One region of the Rhizobium sp. SG741 genome, then DNA from elsewhere that is predicted to be linked to it. Evidence: riboswitches for the same ligand, from Rfam matches in the RefSeq annotation. Region 1 holds a riboswitch; the other holds the start of a gene.
What was found. A riboswitch is a leader RNA that binds a small molecule or an ion and turns the genes downstream of it on or off. The one in region 1 is predicted to bind cobalamin.
Positions count from the first base shown of each region.

Region 2: another riboswitch for cobalamin. It lies ahead of cobU (bifunctional adenosylcobinamide kinase/adenosylcobinamide-phosphate guanylyltransferase); the one in region 1 lies ahead of nrdH (glutaredoxin-like protein NrdH).

Region 1 covers NZ_JAAZQP010000017.1:9,403-13,511, reverse strand. The annotation lists gene nrdE (class 1b ribonucleoside-diphosphate reductase subunit alpha) at 1-1,791, opposite strand, end outside; gene nrdI (class Ib ribonucleoside-diphosphate reductase assembly flavoprotein NrdI) at 1,779-2,174, opposite strand; gene nrdH (glutaredoxin-like protein NrdH) at 2,186-2,407, opposite strand; cobalamin riboswitch at 2,660-2,881, opposite strand; gene FHT29_RS30340 (acyltransferase family protein) at 3,141-4,109, opposite strand, start outside.
Region 2 covers NZ_JAAZQP010000027.1:27,189-31,297, forward strand. The annotation lists gene cobN (cobaltochelatase subunit CobN) at 1-676, opposite strand, end outside; gene cobW (cobalamin biosynthesis protein CobW) at 686-1,735, opposite strand; gene cobU (bifunctional adenosylcobinamide kinase/adenosylcobinamide-phosphate guanylyltransferase) at 1,741-2,265, opposite strand; cobalamin riboswitch at 2,406-2,804, opposite strand; partial or broken gene FHT29_RS33740 (chloride channel protein) at 2,985-4,109, shown strand, end outside.

The sequences.
Region 1 (4,109 bases):
CTTCATTACGGCCTGCTTCAGCTCCGCCCAGTCCTTCTGCGTCGGGATGGCGATGCCGGCCGTTTCGAATAGTTCGGCCACACGTTCGGTCGCGGGCGCCCACGCCTGATCGGTATATTTGGCGAAGTATTCGCCGGAGGCGTATTTCGAGTTCTCGAAGCCCTTGAAGCTCTGCCCGCGCTCGACCGCTAGGAGGTTCGAGGCACGGATGGCGTGATAGGTCACAGTATAGAAATAGATGTTGGTGAAATCGACGCCTTCCTCGGAGCCGTAGAAGATGCGCTCGCGGGCAAGATAGCCGTGCAGGTTCATCTGGCCGAGGCCGATGGCGTGGCTGTCGTCATTGCCCTTTTCGATCGAAGGCACCGACGAGATATGGCTCATGTCGGAGACTGCCGTCAGCGCGCGGATCGACATTTCGATCGTCTTGCCGAAATCGGGGCTGTCCATCGCGGCTGCGATGTTGAGGGAGCCGAGATTGCAGGAGATGTCCTTGCCCATATGCGTGTAGGAAAGGTCGTCGCTGTATTCGCTCGCTTCGCTCACCTGCAGGATTTCCGAGCAGAGATTGCTCATGGTAATGCGGCCGGCAATGGGGTTGGCGCGGTTCACCGTGTCCTCGAACATGATGTAGGGATAGCCGCTCTCGAACTGGATTTCGGCAATCACCTGGAAGAAGTCGCGCGCCTTGATCTTCTTCTTGCGGATGCGGCTGTCGGCCACCATCTCGCGGTACTTTTCCGTCACCGATATTTCCGTGAAAGGCACGCCATAGACGCGCTCCACGTCATAAGGCGAGAACAGATACATGTCGTCATTGTTCTTCGCGAGCTCGAAGGTGATGTCGGGAATGACGACACCGAGCGACAGCGTCTTGATACGGATCTTCTCGTCGGCATTCTCGCGCTTGGTGTCGAGGAAGCGCATGATATCAGGGTGATGGGCGTTAAGATAAACGGCGCCCGCGCCCTGCCTGGCTCCGAGCTGGTTGGCGTAGGAGAAGGAGTCTTCGAGCAGCTTCATCACCGGGATGATGCCGGAAGACTGGTTCTCGATGTGCTTGATCGGCGCGCCGGCCTCGCGGATGTTGGTGAGCGACAGCGCCACGCCGCCGCCGCGCTTGGAAAGCTGCAGCGCGGAATTGATGGCGCGGCCGATCGATTCCATGTTGTCTTCGACGCGCAGCAGGAAGCAGGAAACCAGCTCGCCGCGCTGCTTCTTGCCTGCGTTGAGGAAAGTCGGCGTCGCCGGCTGGAAGCGGCCGGAAATGATCTCGTCCACCATGTTATGGGCAAGCTGCTCGCTGCCGCGCGCCAGCGCCAAGGCTACCATACAGACGCGGTCCTCATAGCGCTCCAGATAGCGCTTTCCGTCAAAGGTCTTCAGCGTGTAGCTGGTGTAATATTTGAAAGCGCCGAGGAACGTCGGAAAACGGAACTTCTTCGCATAGGCATGATCGAAGAGATCGCGCACGAAGTTGAAGGAATATTGGTCCAGCACCTCCCGCTCGTAGTAACCCTCCGTCACTAGGTAATCGAGCTTCTCCCGCAGGTTGTGGAAGAACACCGTGTTCTGGTTGACATGCTGGAGGAAGTACTGCTTGGCCGCCAAGCGGTCCTTGTCGAGTTGGATACTACCCTGCTCGTCATAGAGGTTCAGCATGGCGTTGAGGGCGTGATAGTCCAACGCCGTTTCCGTGACCTTCGATGGCCGGTCGCTCGCGGGATGAGAAAAAGTGTGAAGCGGTTTTTCGGCGGCGTGCCGCGACAAAGAAGAGCTTAGCGTGTCCAAAATCGTTCCAATCCGTGTCTGACATTCACGACATCCTCTTCCGTGCCCAAAAGCTCGAACCGATAGAGAAACGGCACCTGGCATTTGGTGGAGATGATGTCGCCGGCGATACCAAACGTCGCCCCGAAGTTGCTGTTGCCCGCGGCAATGACCCCGCGGATGTTTGAACGGTTATCCGCATCGTTGAGGAAGCGGATCACCTGCTTGGGCACGGCACCCTTGCCCCCTTCACCACAATAGGTAGGGACAATGAGAACGTAAGGACGGGCCGCTCGAAGCTCTTCACCCGCGCCGAGCGGAATGCGAGCGGCCGGCAAGGCAAGCTTGGCAACGAAGCGATGGGTGTTCTCAGATCTGCTGGAGAAATAGACGATCTCGCCCACCGCCCGGTTCCTCAGGCGAGCGCGCTGATCATGTCGGGACGGAAGCCAGCCCAATGCTGCTCGCCGGCGATAACGACCGGGACCTGACGATAGCCGAGACCCTGCACCAGCTCGTAGGCTTCAGTATCGGTGGACACGTCGACGATGGTGTAATCGATACCCTGGCGGTCGAGGGCGCGTGTGGTCGCGGTGCACTGGACGCAAGCGGGCTTGCTGTAGACGGTAATGCTCATGGATGTCCTCGTATATATGACAGGCGTGCGAGATCGTCCGGGCGTCGGGCGACACCCGTTCGGCAATCTGAAAAATGGCGGCGGGCACAACCGACTGCCGGACGCTTAGGCGGCCGTCAGTCGTGCAGGCAGATAAGGATACTCAAAGACATGGACTTCACACCTCGAAGTAACCTTTGCGGGCCTTTCGGGGAAAGCGACGACAACGGCGACCTGCCGCAAACCATCGCTCGCCATCCGGACACCCCGCCCGTGGACGCTATTGCTCGAGGCAGGTCTCCTGGCTTGCGGGTCGAAGTATTTGCTCTTGCCTTCCCGAGGCATATATTCCTCAGTGGCACATGCAGAACAAATACTCGCCGCTCACAGTTGCGGGGGCAGCTACGGCTTGACGAGCATCATGCTCATCGACCGTATTCCCATCTTAGCCTCCAATCCTTGCGAATCGAAGGAACCTCGAACACTATATATAGTAGACGAGGTTAAATTTGCGTCAACAGGTTCCGTCACCGATCCTTCATTTAAGATGTTGATAAGGCCTGCGGCTAAGTCCCGAAGACGCTTTCGCGGCAAGGACAGAAGATCGGTCATCTTCTCGACCTCGGGAATGTGCGGCGAGTGGATATCAGGAAAGCCGGGGCCGATTGTCGGCGCACCGGACGCCCTCTTAACCCTGAACCGGAGAGATTGCTCCAGGGAGCCCATGCCGGGTGAACATCGAGATATCCATGCGTCAGGCAATGCCAGCGCGGATCCTGGCTTTCCAGGAGATTTCCAGGCGTCGTTTCAGTTCGTAACACAACGCACAGACGGCGAGCGTCGCAACCACGATCGGGATGAAAGACGAGGCGGACATCAACCCAAACTCACGCAACCAGTAGGCAATAACCAACATGACCGTCTGGTGAAGCACGTAGTAGGTCAGCACTGCCCTGTTCAGATAGCGGACAACGGCGTTCTCCGAATTCAGCCAGATCTTTGCGTATCCGAGAATTGCGACGATCGCACACCATTGGAACGTGCCGGCAAGCACCCTTCCCGAAAATGCCTGCCACATGTCAGGCTCGCCGGCAGGCAGGCCCGGAAAGAGCATCGTCAGAAGCACCGCACAACCCAGCGCAAGGATCAGGGCGGGTTTTCGCGCGTCGACGACCGCCTCCCAGTATTCGCTGCGCATGGCCATCACGACACCGAGCAGAAATGACATCAGATAGATACTATGGCTGTACCAGTCGGTGAGGATATTGAGTGTCGGGGGGAAGGCCGGCCGCAGCGTGAGCCTGAGCAAGATGAACAGTATGGCGGGAAATATCAGTATCCACTTGCCCGCCAGCCGGGGCGCCAGCCGATCCCCCGCGAGGGGCAGCAACTTCGGCCAGGCCGATACGACAAGCGTCAGGATTGCGGTGTAGGTCCAGAGATAGGCGAGGTACCACAGGTGCTGCATCCAGAAGAGATTGACCTCACGTCCGTTGGGCAGCGGAATGGGCGTCAGGGTCAGATAGTGCCAGAAGACGTCTCGGAGGCTGATGTCGACCCCCAGGCTGGTATTTAGGCAGACATACATTTGGGGAGGGATCAGAAACAGCATTCCAATCAGCAGCGGAACCAGCAACTGCCTCGTTCGCGCCTTCCTCAGCACCTCGGGAGTTTGCCGTGTCAGCAATATCCCCGTGACGACGCCTGAGATCAAAAACAGCAG
Region 2 (4,109 bases), on a different contig from region 1:
GGGGCGAGGGTAATACTGCACCCTCGACTTCCGCCTTCTCCCCCCGGGGAGAAGGTGCCCGAAGGGCGGATGAGGGGGTGCTTCCACACGACGTAGAAACACTCCTCCACTCCTCGATCCCAATCGCACCCCTGCCCGGCCACCAGATCCCGGCCTTCATCAAGGGTGCGGCCGGCATCGGCTTTTCCGCCCCTGACAGCATCGCCTCGGCATAGGCGAGAAACGCCCTGGAGTTCGCCTCCCCGCCCTCGATCAAATAGGACCAGAGCGCATTGAGATCATCGAGCGCGACATTGGAAAAGGGCGTCAGCCCTGGATCGGGTTTCGAATCTCCCGGCAGCACGGCGATCGCCGCACCCTGACGCGCAGCACAAGCATGCAGCGCCTCCAGTGCATAGTGGAAATAGCTCGCACCTCCGAGCGCTCGCACGACGATCAGCTTCGCATGCCGCGCGGTGCGCTCGATATAGGTATCGACCGACATCGGATGCTTGAGGCTCATCAGGCTCGCAAGCCGCAGGGAACAGCTGCCCTCGCCTTGCCCGCGAGCCGCGGCTATCGCCGCAAGCTCGGTATCGGCCGCCGACAGGAAGAGGATATCGCCCGGCGACTGGCCGAGATCGATCGCCTCGTCGCCGTCACTGATCGTTCCCTTCTGGGCTAGGAGGAGATGCATGACTTTGCCTTAGACCAGCGCTTCGATCGCCTTGCGCACGATCCCTTCGTCCATCTCGTGCAGACCGATGACAACCAGCCGCGTCGCGCGCTCCTCGCCGGGCGCCCAGGTACGGTCGAAATAGTTGTCGATGCGGCTGCCGACGGCCTGTACCTGCAAGCGCATCGGCTTGCCGGGCACATCGACAAAACCCTTGAGACGCAGGATATCATGTTCGGAAATGACGCTCTTCAGCGCTTCGATGAAGGCGTTCGGGTCGGCAATGGGGCCAAGCTCGACGACGAAGCTGTCGAATTCGTCGTGATCATGTGGTGTGCCGTCTTCGTGTTCCAACTCATGGTGCGATTTGCGGTTGGCGATATCACCTTCGGTACCGATGCCGAGGCCGAGCAGAATGGCTGCCGGCACGTCGCCGTTCTTCGCCTCGATGATCGTCGGCTTGCGGACGGTGCGTGACGCGACTTCCGCACGCACGCGGCCAAGGCCGGCGACGTCGATCAGGTCGGTCTTGTTGAGAACGATCAGATCGGCGCAGGTCAGCTGGTCCTCGAACAGTTCCTCGATCGGGCTTTCGTGATCGAGCGAATCGTCCTCGACACGACGGGCTTCGACGGCATCATGATCGTCGGCAAAGCGGCCTGCGGCGACGGCGGCGCTGTCGACCACGGTGATGACGCCATCGACGGTGACATGCGTGCGGATGTCAGGCCAGTTGAAGGCAGCGACCAGCGGCTGCGGCAGCGCCAGACCGGAGGTTTCGATGATGATATGGTCGGGACGCGCGTCACGCTCCAAAAGCTTGGTCATGGTCGGGATGAAATCGTCGGCGACGGTGCAGCAGATGCAGCCATTGGTCAGCTCGATGATGTCGTCCTCGGTGCAGTTCTCCGCGCCGCAGCCCTTGAGCACGTCGCCGTCGACACCCAGATCACCGAACTCGTTGATGATGAGGGCGATCTTCCTGCCGCCGGCATTCTGCAACAGGTTGCGAATCATCGTTGTCTTGCCGGCTCCCAGAAAGCCGGTGATGACGGTGGCGGGAATCTTTGCCTGGTTCATGTGGATCAACCCTTCATTTTCAGCGGCAATCCCGCCGCGATAAAATAGACTTCGGCGCTTGTCGCCGCGATCATCTGGTGCAGCCGGCCGGCATGATCGCGAAATTCACGCGCCATGCGGTTTTCCGGCACGATGCCTAGCCCGACCTCGTTGGAGACGAGCACGAGCCGCGCCTTGGCCTTCGGCAAAAATTCGGTAAGAACAGCAAATTCAGCTGCGATGTTTCGTTCGGCCATCATCAGATTGGTGATCCACAGCGTCAGGCAATCGACGAGAACAGCGCGGCCATCGCCGTCGATCGCCGCCAGCCGGGCGGTCAGGTCGAGCGGCTCCTCGTGCGTCGTCCAGAGATCGCCGCGTTCTTTTCGATGCTGCGCGATACGTTCGCGCATTTCGTCGTCCCAGGCTCGTCCGGTCGCCACATAGTGACGGTCAAGGCCGGTATCCGAGATCAGCGATTCGGCGAACCGGGATTTGCCGGAGCGCGCGCCGCCGAGAACGAAAACAGCGCGGGATTGTGAGGATGGCATGAGCTATTGTCGCCCCCATACGAGGGCACGGAGCCGCGCAACGCGGCTAAGACCGAAAGGGGCGCGCTTACGCGCGAGAAATTCGTTTGGCGCCATGACAACCTCCGTGCTGGCAGCGAGACATGCGTCCCAAGATGGGCCCTGTGCCCGGCACGTATGGCAGGTCTCCTGGCTCGCGGTTAAGGCGCAACGAGGGGGCAGACCGAAACCGGTCGCCCCCGATCGCGCACCAGCGGATCTTTCTCGCCTTCCCGGGAATGCATCATGAAAAGACGGACGATTCGTAGATATCGGAGGCGTCCAGCCCTGGTAGATCATGATGCCACACCAGTGGCTTTTCCGGCTTGAAGTTTCTCCGCCTGTTCGCCCCATGCGAACCATCGGCGGGATAGCTGTCAAACCGGACGAAAGACCCTGACCGCTCTACAGTCGCGGGGTCGGCTGTGATGAGAACGCCCGGATTGGGTCCGCCCCTTCACATTCCCTTTTCATCCCATGCGGCACATCGCCGCTCGGAAACCATTCGTTATGCCGGCAATGATTAGGCTTTCACTTAGTTCAAGTCAATCAAGGACATGGGTGCGACATCGGCTGTCCCAGCCGCGAAATCGCCGCATAATCCCGAGAACACATCACTTTTTTTGCCGTATTTCTTTGATGTTAGGAGTTTATAGAGGCTAAGCCCTTATATTCGAGCAGAAACGTATCGTCCGTCCCCAATGTTGCAGAAATTCCAACCCCGTCGCCTGGGCGTCTTCTCAGCCCTATTCGATCTTGGTCGATTTAGAGCGCTGCTCCGCCGCGGCGAACTAGGACTCGTTTTCGCCGGCGCGCTCGTGGGCATCGCGTCCGGCTGCGCCGTTACGGCCATGAGTTTCGTTTCGCGCAAGCTGCACAGCCTCATCTACGGGATCACGGATTACGAGCGCCTGAGCTCGGCGGCAGTGGCGATCCCGGACAAATCGGTGGTGCTGATAGCCCCGATAGCCGGCGGCATCATTCTTGGTATTCTGCTCTATATTCTTTCACGCACCCGCAAGAAGCCGATGGTCGACCCGATCGAGGCGAATGCGCTGCATGGCGGACGCATGTCCTTGACCGACAGCATCATCGTCGCCGTGCAGAACCTGATCTCGAATGGGTTCGGCGCCTCCGTCGGGCTTGAGGCGGGCTACACGCAGCTTGCCGCCGGCATCGCTTCGAAGTTCGGCTACAAGATGCAGATGCGCCGCGCGGATCTGCGCATGCTCGTGGGCTGCGGTGCTGCCGGCGCCATTGCCGCAGCGTTTAACGCACCGCTGACCGGCGCCTTTTACGCCTTCGAGCTGATCATCGGCACCTATTCCATCCTGACCCTGACGCCCGTCGTCGTCTCGGCCCTGATATCGACGATGATCGCAAGGCTGCTCGCCGGCGACGACTTCGCCATCGATATCGGCCATTTCGGCACAATAGTGCCGGCGGATTACCTTCCGGCTGTTTTGCTCGGCGCTTTTTGCGCCGGCATCGGCATCCTGATCATGCAGGGCGTCGCCTGGGTCGAGGAACTGGCGCGCAAGAGCTCGATTGCGCCGCCTTTCCGCCCGGCGCTCGGCGGCCTGTTTGTCGGCTTGCTGGCTTTGATATCACCCCAGGTTCTATCGGCCGGCCACGGAGCCCTCCATCTCAATCTCTCCACCGATGTAACCTTGTGGGCGCTGGTCAGCCTTTTCGTTTTGAAATCCCTCGCCTCGGCTGTATCGATCGGCTCAGGCTTCAGGGGCGGCTTGTTCTTCGCATCGCTGTTCATGGGCGCGCTGCTCGGCAAGATTTTCGCCTATTGCGCCCCCTATTTCGATCACGCC